3 regions of the Novosphingobium sp. ERW19 genome follow, and region 3 is predicted to be linked to each of the others. Evidence: predicted binding sites of a transcription regulator. Region 3 holds the regulator's gene; each other region holds the start of a gene.
What was found. The regulator LexA, encoded in region 3, represses DNA repair genes until DNA is damaged. The targets are predictions, from matches to a motif close to GTTCCNCNCTTGTTCT.
Positions count from the first base shown of each region.

Region 1 (5,434 bases), on a different contig from region 3:
GCAATGTTCAGGCCCTCGCAATCACCTTTGCCGAACGGCTCGGCCTGCGGGAAGGTGACCCGCTGATACCTGGCAGGCTCATCAATCGCAGTGTCGAGCAGGTCGCCGCAATTCATGCAGTCGCCTCGGCTGTGCGGCATCTGGGCGAGCGGGAGGCGGCCTTCACCCGGGCCGAAATCTACCGTGCAGCGCTTGGCTTTGCGCTCCCGACTTCACTTGCAGACATTGAGCACCGCGTCGACCAGCTGCTCCGCCAGGGACATCTGGAGAAGGGCAGGGGTGCCGACCGAGAACTGCTGACGACACGCGACGCCATAAGCCTCGAACAGCGCATCATCGCCGGGGTTGAAGACGGGCGCGGCGCCGCGCCGGCGATTGTTTCTCCCGACCTTGCCGGGTCCCGTCTGCAGGCCCTGTCCCAGATCAAATACGGCCTGACCTTGAATGCGGGACAGGAACGGGCAGGGCGTCTGCTACTTGGCTCGAACAACCGCATCGTCGCGATCCAGGGCGTCGCGGGGGCAGGCAAGAGCACAGTCCTCAAACCCGTCGCCGATATTCTGCGCGAGGAGGGCAGAGCCGTGCTCGGTCTCGCGGTGCAGAACACGCTGGTCCAGATGCTCGAGCGCGATACAGGCATTGCGTCGATGACCGTGTCGCGGTTTCTCGCCCGGCACCGCGATCTCCTTGAAGGGGCCGATGCGGACCGTCTCGCCGAGGCGCGGGCCGACATGCGCGGCACCGTCGTGCTGCTCGATGAGGCATCAATGGTCGGCAATGCCGACAAGGAGAAGCTTGTACGGCTGGCCAACCTGCTCGAGCTCGGCCGCTTTGCGAGCATTGGTGACCGCAAGCAGCTGGGTGCCGTCGATGCTGGAAAGCCATTCGATGTGATGCAGCAGGCCGGCATCGAGACTGCGGTGATGGGCACCAATCTTCGCGCACGCAGCGAAGGCCTGCGTGAAGCCCAACTGGCAGCGCAAGAAGGGCGCATCGAAGACGCCATGCGCCATTTGGCACCCCAGGTGATCGAGGCGGGGAATGATGCTGCTGTCGAAGCTGCCGCAGCCTGGCTGTCCCTTTCGACAGCCGAGCGCGAGGCAACCGCAATCTATGCCTCAGGCCGAAACCTGCGCAGTGCCGTGAACGATGCGGTGCAGACCGGCCTCAAATCCAGCGGCGAGCTTGGTCCTGAAACCATGCGGCTTCAGACCCTGTCGCGCGTCAATGTGACCCGCGAGGAGCTGCGCTATGCGAGCACCTATGCGCCCGGCATGGTGGTCGAGGTCGCGCGGCGTCAGCGCAGCCAAGCTATTGCAGCGGGCGAATACCGGGTGGTCGGAACCGATGTGGCACGCGAGCGTGTCACGCTGGAGAACGCGCGTGGCCGCCAGTTCGAGTTTCGTCCCGGTCAGATCCGGCCGCAAGGTGAGCAGGATTCTTTACGCCTGTTCGAAGTTCGTTCCCTCGACATTTATACCGGTGACAAGATCCGGTGGACCGAGACCGATCACCAGCGGGGCCTGCTCAATGCCGACCAGGCCCGGATTATCGCAGTCGACAAAGAGGCTGTCGTGGTGAAGACATCCTTGGGCGCAGAGCACAGGCTGGAGCAGGGCGACCCGATGCTTCGCCGTCTCGATCTTGCCTATGCGCTCAATGCCCATATGGCGCAGGGGCTGACCTCCGATCGCGGCATTGCGGTGATGGACAGCCGCGAGCGTAATCTGGCCAACCAGCAGACGTTCCTGGTGACAGTCACACGGCTGCGCGATGGCCTGACCCTCTATGTCGACAATGCTGGCAAGCTTGAAGCGGCGGTCGAACGCAATGCCGGCATGAAGCGCTCGGCGTTGGAAACGGTCGATCTCCTCCGCGATGCGGCAGCCAAAGGGCAGGCCAAAGATCGCGTGGCTCCTGCGCCGGAACGCAAGCCGCCAGAGCTTGACCGGTCGATCACCAAGCCGTTCGAGATCGGCATATAGCGTCCCACTGTCCCCATGCGTCCGCACATGGCCGGTTGACGCGAAGTTCTTTATTTGTTCTGATTGTCTCATGCCCCGAATCTCCGACGATATCCTCCTCACGCATCTCGAAGTCGCGCTGGCCGTTGCGCCGGAGCACACGCTTGTCCGTCTCAATGCCGATGATCCGCGCGCCCAGCGCAGCGCCAGGGTCGATCTTGCTCGTCATCTGGTCGAACGCATGCGCGGCTTCACCATCGAAGGCGACAGCCAGGGCGGCCCAGTCGCGCAATCGTGTCTGTTTCCGGGCGATCTGTCGCCGATCGGATGAACTGATTGGGTTTGTCGAGGAGGGTTACTGGAGTGGTCGGTCTTGGGCGTTGGAGCTCAGCTGGACAATGCGCTCGGCGATAGCCTGCCATGTCCGAATGCCTGCCTCGTCGCCAGCAAGTGCGAGCGCCCCAATCTGTTCGGCGACGTGCAAGGGTGCCTTGTCCCCATGGGCTTGCAGGACATGGTTGGCGCAGGCCCAGAGCTCCCAGTCGCTGAGCATCAGGCGAGCGCGCTGACGACACCGCCAACCGCCGCGTAGAGACCGTAGGCGACGAAGGCTGCGGCAAGGAGGAGTTCGAGCCGGAGTTTGAAGGCAGTCGGACGAGGCTGTCCGGCTGGCCATATCTGGTCACAGACAAATCCGTTGAACCCCGAACGCTCCCCGACAACTTCGACGCGAGCGCCGATGAATTTGCGTACCTGGCGGGTGTTGTCGAGTTCCCAAGTCCCGCCACCGTCAGTTCGCAGCACCGGTCCGTTGGCCGCCCATTCGATGATGCCGGTCAGATGCGTGGTGCTGCTCACCGGCAAGCCGGGCCTTTCCAGTAGCGATCCCAGCGCAGGACAGTGCCGGTCTTGATCATGGCGCATGACAGATCGGCACCTGACGGCAGACGGCACCAGGCAGCGGTCCTGTTTCCACCTGCGGACCCCTCGGAGCGGCATGTGAGCCGTGGACCTCTGACTACCACGTGTCCGGTCGCGATTGTTCCCTTCGAGCCGCCCATCAGCACTACCAGCGCATCGCGCGCCTCAAGCGCCGAGGCAGCGGGGCAGGGCTGATTGGTCCGGCAGGTGCCGTCCATCTCCCGGGCCGCGATGCCCGCGATCCTCAGGTGAGGGCCTTCCGCACACCAGACTGGACCATCACCATCCCAGACATGAGTGGGCGTGCAGGTAAATGTCTGCCCGGAAGCGACGATCGAAGCGGCAAGCAGGGCAAGCATCAGAAGGCCACCTTAGAGCGCCCGTCCGAACCAGAGAACCCGTCCGACGATATTGAGGGTGCGTTTCTCGAGGCCGCGCCAGCTTGGATAAGCCGGGTTGTCGCTCAGGACCGACGCGCGTTTGCCCTGTGGTTCGAGGGCAATCCGCTTTACGCTCAGCATGTCGTCCATCCGCAGGACATAGATCCCGTCTCTCAGCCGCGACTGGCCATCCCCGAGATCGACCATAACCTCGTCGCCATCGTGGAGGGTGGGCTCCATGGAGTCCCCATGGACCGCGATAATCGAGAGGCTCGATGCCTTGCTCGCGGTCAGTCGACGCAGCCACTTCTCGTCGAAGCCGAACTGCGCGGATTTGGCTTCCATTTCGGCCAGAGCGCCGTGGCCGGCTGATGCCTCGACATTGAGCAAAGGCACATGGACGAGCTCGACCACCGGGCCTGAGCGGCGGGCAGGGGCTCCAAGAACCTTCTCATCGACCCCGAAAAATCGCGCCAGAACCGAGCGGTCCTGCTCGTCCAGCTGCCTCGGGCTGCCGCGCCGAATATACTGCTGGATGTAAGCGGCATTGCGCCCCAACAGGCGCGAAACCGAGGAGTAATTCACCCCTCGTTGCTGGATTAGTTCGTCCAGGGCTCTCCGTGCGTCGTCCATGACTGCCAGTCCTATCGCGGGCACCTAGGAAAATCGATCCTAGACTCTAGGAAGCCTTCCTAGTAAGAACATAACAGGAACGCAAGCTTAAAGCGAGTCTATGGCGATGGAGCTATTGGAGCAGATCGAGGCATATCTAGCGCGAACACGGACGTCGCCGAGCACCTTCGGTCGCTTGGTTGCCGGGGACCCAAGGCTTGTTGCTGACCTTAGGTCAGGCAGGCGCCCGAGAGAGAAGACGAGAGTGCGCATAACTTGCTACCTGAGGCAGGGCTCTCACGGCTGAGGCGGGCTACGCGCGCTCGTAGGACACATTGGCCGGTCAACGAGCCTACTCGGCGTGGGAAATCAATCAGATCTCCAAGGTAGGTGGTTGCGGGCTGCCTGCCCCAAGGCTACTTCGAAGGGTAGGGGCACTCGACGATATCAGATCGCGATTCAAGCACTCCCAATTGGATCAAAATAGTAATGTCAAAGCTTACCCTTGAAAAATTGGAACGTCATCTATTCGCAGCTGCAGACATATTGCGCGGGAAGATGGATGCCTCTGAATTCAAGGAGTATATTTTTGGGCTCCTGTTCCTCAAGCGTTGTTCTGATGTGTTTGAGCAGCAGCGAGATAAAATTCTCAAGGAACAGCGAGCCCAAGGGCGGTCTGAAGCGGAGGCACTGCAGCGGGCAGACCATCCATCATCATACGAGAAGTCGTTCTTTGTTCCGCCCGTAGCCAGATGGACAAGGCTGCTGGATGACGTCCATTCAAATGTCGCCAACGAGTTGAATAAGGCTCTGGCTGGCTTGGAAAACGCGAACCATCAGGCGCTGTCGGGCGTCTTGGGTCACATCAATTTTGCCCGCAAGATCGGCGAATCCGAAATTCCCGACGAGAAATTGCGGCGGCTCATCAGCCACTTCAACAAGTACCGGCTTCTGGATGAGGATTTCGAATTTCCGGACCTGCTCGGCGCTGCCTACGAGTATCTGATCAGCGAGTTTGCGGACTCCGCCGGCAAAAAGGCCGGAGAGTTCTACACGCCAAGAGGGGTCGTGCAGCTCATGGTGCGGATCCTCGATCCGCAGGGTGGCACGTCGCTCTACGATCCAACCTGTGGCAGCGGCGGCATGCTGAACCAGGGGAACGAGCACGCCCTCCAGCACGGAGGACCGCGGCTGCGCCTTTATGGGCAGGAAGATAACGGGGCTGTCTGGGCGATCTGCCGGATGAACCTGCTGCTGCACGGCGTTCCCGACGCCGACATCCGGAATGGCGACACGCTGCTGGAACCGAAGCACCTTGAGGACGGTCGCCTGATGCGCTTCGACCGGGTGATCGCCAACCCGCCATTCAGCCAGAATTACACCAAGCGCGGCATCCAGTTCGGCGACCGGTTCCGCTTCGGCTGGTGCCCGACGACGGGCAAAAAGGCCGACCTCATGTTCGCGCAGCACATGCTGGCAAGCCTCAAGCAGAACGGCAAGATGGCGGTCGTGATGCCCCACGGCGTGCTGTTCCGTGGTGGCGAAGAGAAGAAGATC
Region 1 is NZ_JABAIC010000020.1:24,755-30,188, reverse strand. It holds gene mobF (MobF family relaxase) at 1-1,985, shown strand, start outside; gene HGI46_RS21180 (hypothetical protein) at 2,056-2,295, shown strand; gene HGI46_RS22305 (hypothetical protein) at 2,320-2,517, opposite strand; gene HGI46_RS21170 (DUF5818 domain-containing protein) at 2,517-2,822, opposite strand; gene HGI46_RS21165 (hypothetical protein) at 2,819-3,244, opposite strand; gene HGI46_RS21160 (S24 family peptidase) at 3,257-3,898, opposite strand; gene HGI46_RS21155 (N-6 DNA methylase) at 4,367-5,434, shown strand, end outside.
Region 1: the regulator LexA is predicted to act here: its motif matches at 3,964-3,979, upstream of HGI46_RS21160 (S24 family peptidase).

Region 2 (5,434 bases), on a different contig from region 3:
TCGTGTGTGCGGATCGCGACAGGCTCGTCGGAGCTTGCCACTTTATCGAGAACCAGCAACCGCGTGGTTATGCCGGTGCCCTGCCTGATGAACGCGCGTTCGACGGCGGCATTGAGCCGCAGCGAGATCGGTCCCTTCAGCCCCGCCAGGAACTTCGCACAGTCGAACCATTCAGGCATGATCGCGACAAGCCGCCCCCCGGACGCCAGACGGTTCCAGGCCGATCGCAGATGCCTCGCCCCAGTGCGGCCATCGTGGCCCCGCTCGATCCCGTGAGAATAGGGCGGGTTCATCAGCACGACGCTGGGGCTGATGGCCGGATCGAGCAATTCGTCGATCAGCTCGGCATCGTATCCAGTAACACGGGGAGCGGGGAACACAGCAGTCAGGCAGTCGCGGCGCAGCGGCGAGATTTCGTTGAGGGCAAGGCGCGCGCCAGCCTTTGCCGCCCAGACTGCGAGCATCCCCGTTCCGGCCGAGGGTTCAAGCGCGAGCTCATCGACTTCCAGCGCGCAAGCCCGGGCAGCAAGCCAGGCAAGGCGCGGCGGCGTCGCGAACTGCTGCCATTCGATCTGCTCGTCGCTGCGGTTGGTCTGGGTCGGAATTCGGGCATCGAGACCGCAGAAGAACTGTTCGGCTTCGTCGATCGGGCTCGTGAGCTGGATTTGATCTGATGCTTGCAGGTGTTGAACCTGCGCCAGCTCGAGCGCAGCGTGAGCATCACGGATTGACCATGCCCCGAGTGCATCGGTTCCGCCGAAGTGGTCCGTCATGATGCGGTTGATGTCGCTGCGCGAAATCGGGCGGCCTTCTGCAAACTGCGACGCCATTGCTTTGGCTGCCGTCACGACGAGCGGCGGAGATGGTGGATCGAACGCGAAGGCGAGGGAAGAGTTGGACATGGGAAACCTCCTGACGAGGTCCTGCGTCTCGCAGACCTCAATCAGCCGAAGGCTCCCTCCCCTCTGGCTCGCTGATCAGGTTTTCCGAGCAACCCTCGCCTTAAGTTCATCGTTCCAGTCGAAACCGATCGATTCTGGTGCTCGCGTCTGGATCACACGGCCTGATGGTGAATAGGCCCTTCGCGCGCGCTGATCTGCGAGCTCGCCTCCTGCATCATTGTCGATGAACAGGTGAAGTTCGCGCACACTCTCTGGAATCGTGACGAGGCCGAACCGCTCGTTACCGAGCGTTGCCCAGCAAGGGACGCCAAACAGCTGCATCGCTGAAAGGGCGCTTTCGATACCTTCGGCAAGACCCAACCGGCCCGCTGCTGGCGGGGCCAGTCTGACAGCACCACAGCCAAGGCTTCCCAGCGCACGCTTTGGCCGATCGAAACCGGCGAGCTTTGCGTTCGGCGCGTCGAGAAATGTCCTGTGGATCGCGATTATGCCAATGTCAGTCGTGACCGCCGCCAACATGGCCGGCAGGAATTGGACAGCCCCGCGCGGCCCGAGGGGCGTTCGCTCGAGATAACGGAGCTGATCAGAGGCACGCAGGATCCCGCGCTGCGCGAGGTATCCTTCGGCAGGGCCGTCGGAGATCGCCGTCGCCGAGTGCCACAAACGCCGCGCGTTGGAATTGAAGGTCCTTTCTTCCAGTCGATCAGCGGCAACCGCACCCGAGCCATCGAACAGGTCACGGCTGCGAACACCCTGGCGGTCAAGCGCCGCTATGACCTCCTCGTTCGAGCATCCCGCGAAGCAATGAAACAGGATCGCCTTTCGGCCCAGTGTCACGCTCAGTGAGGGAGTGCGGTCGTCGTGCGCGGGGCAGCAGCACATGCCTATGCCCCGACTCCATGTACCCTGAAGGCTTTCGACGATCGTGCGGGCGCGGCGTTCGAGTTGATGAACTTTGTCTAACGGGGGCATCGACCTTCTCCGGTTGAGGTGCCCTCCGCGCGCAGCCTCCGCTCTGCACTTGCGCCATTCCAGTTTTCCTACATCTCTTGTTCTTTATATGTTCTCACTCGATTCGACTAGACAAGGATCGAGAAATGACAATCAGAACTCTCTTGATCGCGGGCATCGCGATCACTTCTGCTATCCCGGCCGGTGCTCAGGACATAGCAGCGCCAGCCACGAACGGCGCTGCGGCGATCCCATCCGAAGGCATTCGGATTGCGGAAGCATCAAACGGCTTCCAACTGGTCGAGCATGGGCTCTGGCGTTCCGCGCAGACCGCCCCAGCACCGCGCCTGTCAGTGTCGGACGATGGCCGGGTCAACCTGCCATACAGATACGAACCCAATGCCAAGCCGGCCCCATCCGGGTTTCGGCGAGCGAGCTACTTGCCTCACATCTATGCCGCTGAGGCGAAGTACTCATTGCCTGCGGGCCTGCTTGATGCGCTCGTATGGACAGAATCTCGTTACAACCCTTTGGCTGTCAGCCCGGCGGGTGCCGCGGGCCTTGGGCAGCTGATGCCCGCTACGGCAAAAGAGCTTGGGGTCTTCAATCGCTTCGATCCAATTGCCAACATCTTCGGCGCAGCGCGATACCTGCGGCAGATGCTCGACAGGTTTGGCGTGGTCCACCTCGCGGTAGCTGCATACAATGCAGGTCCCGGCGCCGTTGAGCGTGCAGGCGGCATTCCCCGCAATGGCGAGACGCCGGAGTATGTTCGCAATGTACTGCAAAGTTGGAAGTTCTAGCTTCCACGAAGCCTCTTGCGCGACAGAACTGGAAGCGGAAGCTTAGGTGATGAGATCGCAGCGCCGGTACACTTTCGGCGGAACGGTCAACTGGCGTCAGGCGGCTTTAGCGAGGTCATCGATGCGCGCTTCGCAGGTGCTCTTCACCAAAATCTGCAACTCTTTCACACGCCCGGCGATCCATGTGAGTTCGTCGGCGGAGATCCGGTATGAAGGTGAATAGCGGGCTTTGACGTAAGCATCTCGCAGGAGGGCGTAGCAGCGCTTTTCGAAGCGCCCGGTACGCGGCCAGACGTCCTTTAGCGAGGGCTCAAGTTCCTCGGCCATGTCGCGCAGACGATTAAGATTGTGGGATTTCGGACTCCAGAGCGTCCGGGTGAGGAAAAGGCAATGGTAAAGTCTCTCGACCGCCTGATGGAAAAGGAACGCAGCTTCCTTCGGCATGCCACTGGCCTGAGCATTTGCGGCTAGATCTTTGAAGTTCGACGCGCTGCTGAACCAGTCATCGAAGTAGTCTCGTGTTTCCTTGAGAGCTTGCTCAGGCGACAACGGCATCGGCTCGACGAAGTGAAAGCCGGGCTCTTCGAACAGGACAATGCCATCCTTGAGAATGTCCATGAAGAAGTAGCGACCGAGCCGCAGCTTGTCGTTCACGTCTTCAAGGCTGTGGTAGATCAGGCTGACCGGTGTACGCAGGACGGTCCCAGCGGAAAGATCGGCAAGCAGCCTGTTCTCGGTCGCCTCCCAGAATTCGGCAATATCCGTGAGATCGTCGTGGTTCACCACGACGAGAAGATCGTAGTCGGAGAAATAGCGTCCCACCGGGTCCTCGACCCAATCACCACGGGCATAGGAGCCGAACAGGACTATCTTGAGCAACTTGCCTGCGCGGAAGCGTGGCTGCGTACGCGTGGAAATTGCTTCGGCAAAGCCCGTGCGCACGGTCTCGACCACATGTGCAAGTTCGCGCCGCTTGCCTTCGGGCAGGTGATCGAGGCCGGAGTTCATGGAATGCAGATTCGACGGTTTTGCTTCTCGTGCCAAGGGCAAAATGAACAAGGCATCAGGAAGGCTAAGATAAGTCACTCGTCGGTAGCAGCGCTACTCTCGGCTGGTAATCCAAGCCGAACAGACGGAGCCCCGGAGATGATCGATCCCAGCAATGACGTCGGGTTATCGCGGCCATCACCGGGCAACGGATAACAAACCTTTCGTCATATCGGGCGTATAGCGCGGCAAAGAATGTGTCGAAGTGCAGCCCGCTCTCATCGCTTGGAAAGCCCGGTACCAACCTTGTCCGGCATTCCTCTTCCATGGCAACCATGGCAAGTGCCGCCGCCTCGCATTGTCCGGCTTGATCCATGAGGTCACGGCGCCGCCCCAAAACCTGCAGGGCATCATGAAACCGCCGCACTGGCGACACCGGCGCCCCATCCTGCGCTAAAGCGGCATTGCCGCCACCTCGCCGCCAGTCCGGTGCGGCACTGTTGTGTGCTGCCGAGTTCTGGTCCGTAGCTCGGTTGCCGCGCAACAGCACCAGATGTCCGATAACCAGTGCCGGATGCACCATGTGGAGATTAGTGCATTCGCCGACAATTTCCTCGAGGCGGTTGCCGAGATTGCGAAAGGCCCCGGTGACGCCCTTGCACGACACCGAAAGCACAGGCCCGATCCGGGCAAGCGAAACCAGAACGTCGACATGCTTGGCTCTGATCCCTCCGAGAACAGTCCCTTCCCCACATCCGCCAAGGGTCGGATCGAAGTAGAGCAGTGGCGGCTTGCGTTTACGACGCTCCACACGAAATGGTGGCCGCGGAATGATATCATCAGGATCGAAGCCACCTTCCACGACCAGCCGGCACGCCACATACCAGTGCAAGGGGAGTATGTGGCGTTCCGATTGGACGCGTCCATCGAACTCGGCAAATGCCGCGAGCGCTGTTGCCATGCTGGTCCAGCGGCATGTGTGATCGCCCAATTCGGCCTGGGCGTAGCGCCGTAAAGCTACGGCACTTTGCCGAGCTGGCTTGCGGAACCCGTGAATCCGGCGAGGTCGAGTGCAAACCGGACGAGCGCTCATGTGCCTGTCTCGCTGCTAGCCGAGCTTGTGTATTGTCTGCAATCGAAGCAGCGCACCTTCCTGCAAGGCAAATAACCTTCTGACATATTGATCGAATTTGGCAGTTCACGGTATTGAAGCGGGACTGAACCATGATACAGGTTGGACAGTTTCAACCGGATCGCCTCCGATCCTGAGAAGTTGGATCGCGGTCCATAGGCAGGAGAAAGGGCGCCCTGCTGGAGGCCGGCTGCCAAGAATGCCGGTGGGCGCAATGGCACCTCATGGCGGCTCGTGCGCTTGGGGAACTTCTGGAAGAGATGTCTGAGCGCGCAGGATCGATCATCGAACTCGATGCGCTGCTGGGCGAAGTCACCAACAGGCTTGGCTTCGACTACTATGCTCTCACCCATCATTGTCAGCTTGCGAGCAAGGATGATGGAGCGATCAGGCTGCACAATTACCCGCAGAGCTGGGCAGAAAGTTACGACTCCCATGCGCTGGGCATGGTTGATCCGGTGCATCGGGCCAGCCACGTGACGGCAAAGGGCTTCTCCTGGTCTGACATCGGTCGCCTCATTCCGCTCACGGCCCAAGACCACAGAATGCTTGCTCTTGGTGAAGAGCAGGGCTTGCGTAGTGGCTTTACAGTACCAGCGCATGTGCCGGGCGAAGCGCGCGGATCCTGCTCGTTTGCATGCCGCAATCCGCGAGAAGGT
Region 2 is NZ_JABAIC010000001.1:11,714-17,147, forward strand. It holds gene HGI46_RS00045 (bifunctional class I SAM-dependent methyltransferase/DEAD/DEAH box helicase) at 1-902, opposite strand, end outside; gene HGI46_RS00050 (toprim domain-containing protein) at 978-1,874, opposite strand; gene HGI46_RS00055 (lytic transglycosylase domain-containing protein) at 2,000-2,656, shown strand; gene HGI46_RS00060 (HEPN domain-containing protein) at 2,753-3,715, opposite strand; gene HGI46_RS00065 (hypothetical protein) at 3,729-4,604, opposite strand; gene HGI46_RS00070 (LuxR family transcriptional regulator) at 5,000-5,434, shown strand, end outside.
Region 2: the regulator LexA is predicted to act here: its motif matches at 1,954-1,969, upstream of HGI46_RS00050 (toprim domain-containing protein).

Region 3 (5,434 bases):
AGATCGTCCACCGTGCTGAAGACTTTCGCCCAATTCGCTTTGCCCGCCGCTTTGACACTTATTCCTTGCCTACCCAATTCCAATCCCAAGGGCTGTAATGGCGCCCAGCCATCAGAGTCAGCCAGTTGGGCAATTGCCTGCAGGATTCTTGGCCAGTTGAGTTGGCGCACAGGTAGAGAACCCGCATTTGCGTGCTTCAGGGGCGTATCCTGAACCTCGGGCACAGCGATTGCACCTTCTTCGTCAAGATTGACCTCGAAGAATTTGGCGCAGGACTGACGATACTTCTTGTGAGTTGTAGACTTCCCGAAACCATAAACGGCGAAGCCCTCGCTCTTGAGGAACGTCGTCAAGGCCACGAAGTCGCGGTCGCTCGACACAACGCAAAGCGCATCGCATTTGCCCGTCAGGGCAAGCCGCATGGCTTCGACCACCAAGGCAATGTCGGCCGCGTTCTTGCCAGATTCCGACGGCGTGACCTGACGCGCCTCGATTACGTTGGTTCTCAGAAACTCGACCCAAGGCTTCGCCGCGGGAATACTGAAGTCCCCAAAGGCGAATTGCACGATTGGTCGTCCGAGTTTGAATATGTGTGGCAAGACCTTGCGCATGTAATTCGGGTGCATGTTCTCGGCATCGACAAGCAGTCCCAAGCGTAGTGTTTTGTCATTTTCCATGGTGGTCTTGCAGCATGGGGGTAGAAGCCTAACGAACTCCCAACATTCTGCCATTCCGGTTCGAAACACTTTCCTACAGTGGCGAATTTCGCCATGGTCCCTCCAGTCGCCAGGCCGTCTTGAACAAGCGAAAAAACCGCGCCACAGCTACGCCCGAAACCCCTTTCCGCAGTTCTCTCTGGACAGTGTAAACCCCGTAAACCCCCATTCAGGATTCCAGGGACAACGATGAACGATCTTACCCATCTCGATTCGTCCGGCACCGCCCGCATGGTCGACGTCGGAGGCAAGACCGAGACGCATCGCGTGGCGATTGCGCGGGGCTTGATCCGCATGTCGGCCGCCACGCTCGAAGCGATCCGCAGCGGCAATGCACCAAAGGGCGACGTACTCGGCCCCGCCCGCATTGCCGGGATCATGGCGGCGAAGAAGACCGGCGACTTGATCCCGCTGTGCCACCCGCTTGCGCTCGATGCCGTCAACGTCGACTTCGCTTTCGCAGCCGACGGCATCGAATGTACCGCAACCGCCTCGCTCAGCGGCCGCACCGGCGTCGAGATGGAAGCGCTGACCGCCGTGAGCCTTGCGCTGCTGACGATCTACGACATGGCAAAGGCCCTCGACAAAGGCATGGTGATCGAAAGCGTCCGCCTGATCGAGAAGCGCGGCGGCAAGTCCGGAACCTGGCGCGCTCCGGAATGAAAACGCCGCCCCTGCCGCTCGCCGAAGCGCAGAGCCGGTTGCTCGCGCTGGCCCCTTCGCTGCCCGTCGAGCATCGCTCGGTCACCGAATGCCTCGGCCACTACCTCGCCGAGGACCTCCACGCCCGGCGCACGCAGCCAGCAGCAGCCCTTTCGGCGATGGACGGCTATGCCCTGCGCAGCGCCGATCTTCCGGGGCCATGGCGCGTGATCGGCGAGAGCGCGGCCGGACACCCCTTCGCCGGGGAGGTCGGCCCCGGTGAAGCCACCCGCATCAGCACCGGGGCAATGCTCCCCTCAGGCGCGGACATGGTGCTGCTTAAGGAAGACAGCGCCCGCGACGGCGCCGAGCTGCGCCTGACCGGCGAGTCACCGCAACCACCTTCGCGCCATGTGCGCCCCGCCGGCATGGACTTCAGTTCGCAAGAGGCCCTGATCGCTGACGGCACTCGCATCGGCCCTGCACAGATCGCGCTCGCCATTGCCGGCGGCCACAGCCATCTCCCCGTGCGCCGCCGTGTCAGCCTGACCGTCATCGACAGTGGCGACGAGCTGGTGCCTCCGGGCCACCTGCCCGGCCCGCACCAGCTTCCCGCCAGCAATGGCCCGATGCTTTGCGCGATGGCCGCTTCCCTGCCGGTCCAGATTCGCCATGCCGGTCCGGTGGCGGATGAACTCGATGAACTGGTTCGCGCGCTGGATGCAGCCGACACTTCCGACATCATCGTCACCAGCGGCGGGGCGTCGGTGGGGGATCATGACCTCGTTCGCCCGGCGCTCGAAGCGGTTGGCGCATCGATCGACTTCTGGCGTGTCGGCATCAAGCCGGGCAAGCCGCTGCTGGTAGCCACGCGCGGTGAACAGATCATTCTCGGCCTGCCCGGCAATCCTGCCTCCGCCTTCGTCACGGCCTACCTGTTCATGCTCCCCCTGCTGCGCGCGATGCTCGGGGCGAGCGCGCCTTTGCCGAAAGCCATTCCAGCCCGGCTTGCGCAGCCGCTGGCACGGGGCGGAAGCAGGATGGAGTTCCTGCGCGCGGTCTGGGACGGTGCGTCGGTGAGGCTCGACCCGCTCCAGGATTCCGGAGCACTCTCGCCGCTTTCGCGGGCAAACGCGCTGGTTGTGCGGGAAGCAGGCGCGGAGGCCAGACAAGCTGGAATGGATGTTCCGGTCTACCTGCTCGAAAATGGCGGAATTGCTTGACGAGTCGTTGAAGGTTGCTTATCCGTTCCGTATTCGTTCGCCGGTGTGGAACATCCCGCCCCGGTCCATGAAAGATCAGCGGCTTTGCTTTGAAGCTGCGCAATGCGGAGTGGCCGCCGATGTTGACGCGCAAGCAGCACGAACTGCTCACCTTCATCCAGACTCGGCTGGAGGGTTCGGGGATCTCCCCCTCGTTCGAGGAAATGAAGGAAGCGCTCGATCTCAAGTCGAAGTCTGGCGTTCACCGCCTGATCTCTGCCTTGGAAGAGCGTGGCTTCATCCGCCGCCTGCCCAATCGCGCCCGCGCTCTCGAAGTTCTGAAGCAGCCTGACAGTGCAGCAAGCAAGCCGGCGGCGGCGCGCGAAGCGGCAAACACCAATTCCGTGATCACACCGCTCCGCACTGCAGCCAAGGCGGCGTCGCTGGCGCCTGCCAACGACGTCATCGAACTGCCACTGCACGGCAAGATCGCGGCAGGTGTGCCGATCGAGGCAATGGAAACAGCAGCGACGTTGCCTGTCCCTGCCGCCCTGCTCGGCGCTGGTGAGCACTATGCGCTTGAAGTCTCTGGCGACTCGATGGTTGAAGCTGGCATCTTCGATGGAGACTACGCGCTGGTCCGCAAGACCGATGTGGCCCGTGATGGCGAGATCGTCGTTGCGCTGGTGCGGGGTGAAGAGGCGACTCTCAAGTACCTGCATCGTGAAAAGGGCATGATCCGCCTTGATCCCGCCAACGCGGCATACGATGCTCAGTTCTATCGCCCCGAAGAGGTTGCGGTACAGGGCAAGCTGGCGGGTTTGCTGCGGCGCTATCACTGACGACGGTTCAAGCAGCGCTCTGCCTGTTCGGCAGACCTGCGTTGGAATTGCAAGGCCGCCGCGCAGAAATTGCGCGGCGGCCTTTTCCGTCAGAGCGTGTTATGGCAAATATCAATCGATTTGGTTGAGATTTCTCTGGAGCTACTCCCCGCAGAGGTATAGTATCCACCGTTACCGAATGCCCCGCCACGGGGCGCCCCTTTCCGGGACGGCCCGCCAGAACATGGGGCGTCGGCAACGGAAGAGGTGTTGCCAATGGCTTATGCAATCGAAAATACGAGACGCAGGCAGACACAGACCATCATCGCGGTCGGACTGCTTCATGGCGTGGCGATCTGGGCGATCGCTTCAGGTTTCGCCAACAGAATGGTCACAATCCTGACCGACCGTCTTCCCGCCAAGCAATGGGAAGACGAAGAGGTCAAGGTAACCCCGGTTGTTCCGCCCCCTGACGTGAAGCCCTCGCCCAAGCCGGACAACCGTTCGCTGGTTGCCCCACGTCCCGATATTGCCATCACGCCCGCCGATCCTTCCAGCACGGTACGCGACATCGAGCTCACGCCGATCACGCCGGTCGAACCTGTGCCCGGTATCCTGCCCGAACCTCGCCCTTCTCCCTCGCCCAGCTTTGCCGTGCGCACGGCATCGCCAAAAGGATCGCCAGGTTCCTGGGTCTCGGACCGCGACTATCCCTCCGCCGCGATCAGGGAAGAACGGGAAGGATTGACCCGCTTTCGTCTTTCGATCGGTGTGGATGGGCGCGTAACGGGGTGCGAGATAACCGGTTCGAGCGGATCGCCAGACCTTGATGCCGCCACATGCATGAAGGTCAGCGCGCGAGCGCGGTTCGTCCCGGCCCTTGGCGGCGACGGCATGCCGACGGTGGGAAGCTATTCAGGTTCGGTACGCTGGGTCCTGCCCTGATGAATTTGGCCGGGCGACGCTCAGGCTCGCCCGGCCAGCCTCTCCCAGTGTGATTGAGGCAGCCTCCGCGGCAGCGTCAGTTCTGCTTCCGGCGCTTGCGGACGGAACGACGAACTCCCTATCCTCCACTCTCAGGATCTGCGGAAATCAGACGCCTCGGTGCGCGATGAATCCCGGGTCGGCATTGACCATGCCTATCGCTCTTGAGCCGACGGCGCCGGTGCCTCTCCAACCACGTTCTGCGATCCCGGCGCTGTGCGAATGGCATCGCGGCGTTGCATGTCATGGAATCGTAAATGGGGTTCCGGCCAGCGATACCATCCATGCTGGCCTTGCGTTTCCGCGACGGTGCGAATTCGACCTGAGGCAAGATCAACGGATATGCCGCCCGTTTGGGCAAGGTAGGACCGATCTGCCTTGAGCATGCGGGGGCGGCACGATGCAGGAAGGCGTCGATCGGCGACGACGATGTCGGCCCGCTCGCAGGCTGCGGCAAGTGCCATGTCGTCAATGTAATTGCGGCTGCGGGCCATCAGGAGCGTGAAGCGCCGATCGCCCCGTTGCACGACGGCCGCGCAGAAATCGTCATTGCAGCGGGCGCCTGGCCATTCATCAAGGCGGCGGAGGTTGCCCTCCATACCGGCCAGTTCGAGCAGGTTGTCCCGCATGTAATCGCCCCGGCCCATGCGCAGGACAATCAGATCCGGACCTTCGTTTGCGATCCCGACATGGTGGCCATCCCCCGTGATCAGCAGATCGGGCGTGGGGGTCAGCACCATGGCCGTCACCGCGAGGCCGGCCGGCAGGACGCCAAGAAGGCGCACCTTGCCCGCCCAGAGCGCAAGCCACAGCATTCCGCCGACAAACAGAACGTAGCTCCACGCTTCGAACGGGGGCATAGCCGTGACGGCTCCGGGTTGCGAGGCCACGAAGTGTGCCAGCGCCAGGAGCAGATCGAGCGACTTGCCGACAAGCCACCACACCGGTCCGCCAAGCCCCGTCAGATCAAGCAGCAGGGCCATGCCTATCAGTGGCATGGTCACGAAAGTGGTCAGCGGAATGGCGATGACATTGGCGAGCGAGCCATAGACGCCAGCGCGATGGAAAT
Region 3 is NZ_JABAIC010000002.1:299,952-305,385, reverse strand. It holds gene HGI46_RS04835 (NYN domain-containing protein) at 1-677, opposite strand, end outside; gene moaC (cyclic pyranopterin monophosphate synthase MoaC) at 906-1,379, shown strand; gene HGI46_RS04825 (molybdopterin molybdotransferase MoeA) at 1,376-2,581, shown strand; gene lexA (transcriptional repressor LexA) at 2,701-3,402, shown strand; gene HGI46_RS04815 (energy transducer TonB) at 3,658-4,326, shown strand; gene HGI46_RS04810 (ComEC/Rec2 family competence protein) at 4,521-5,434, opposite strand, start outside.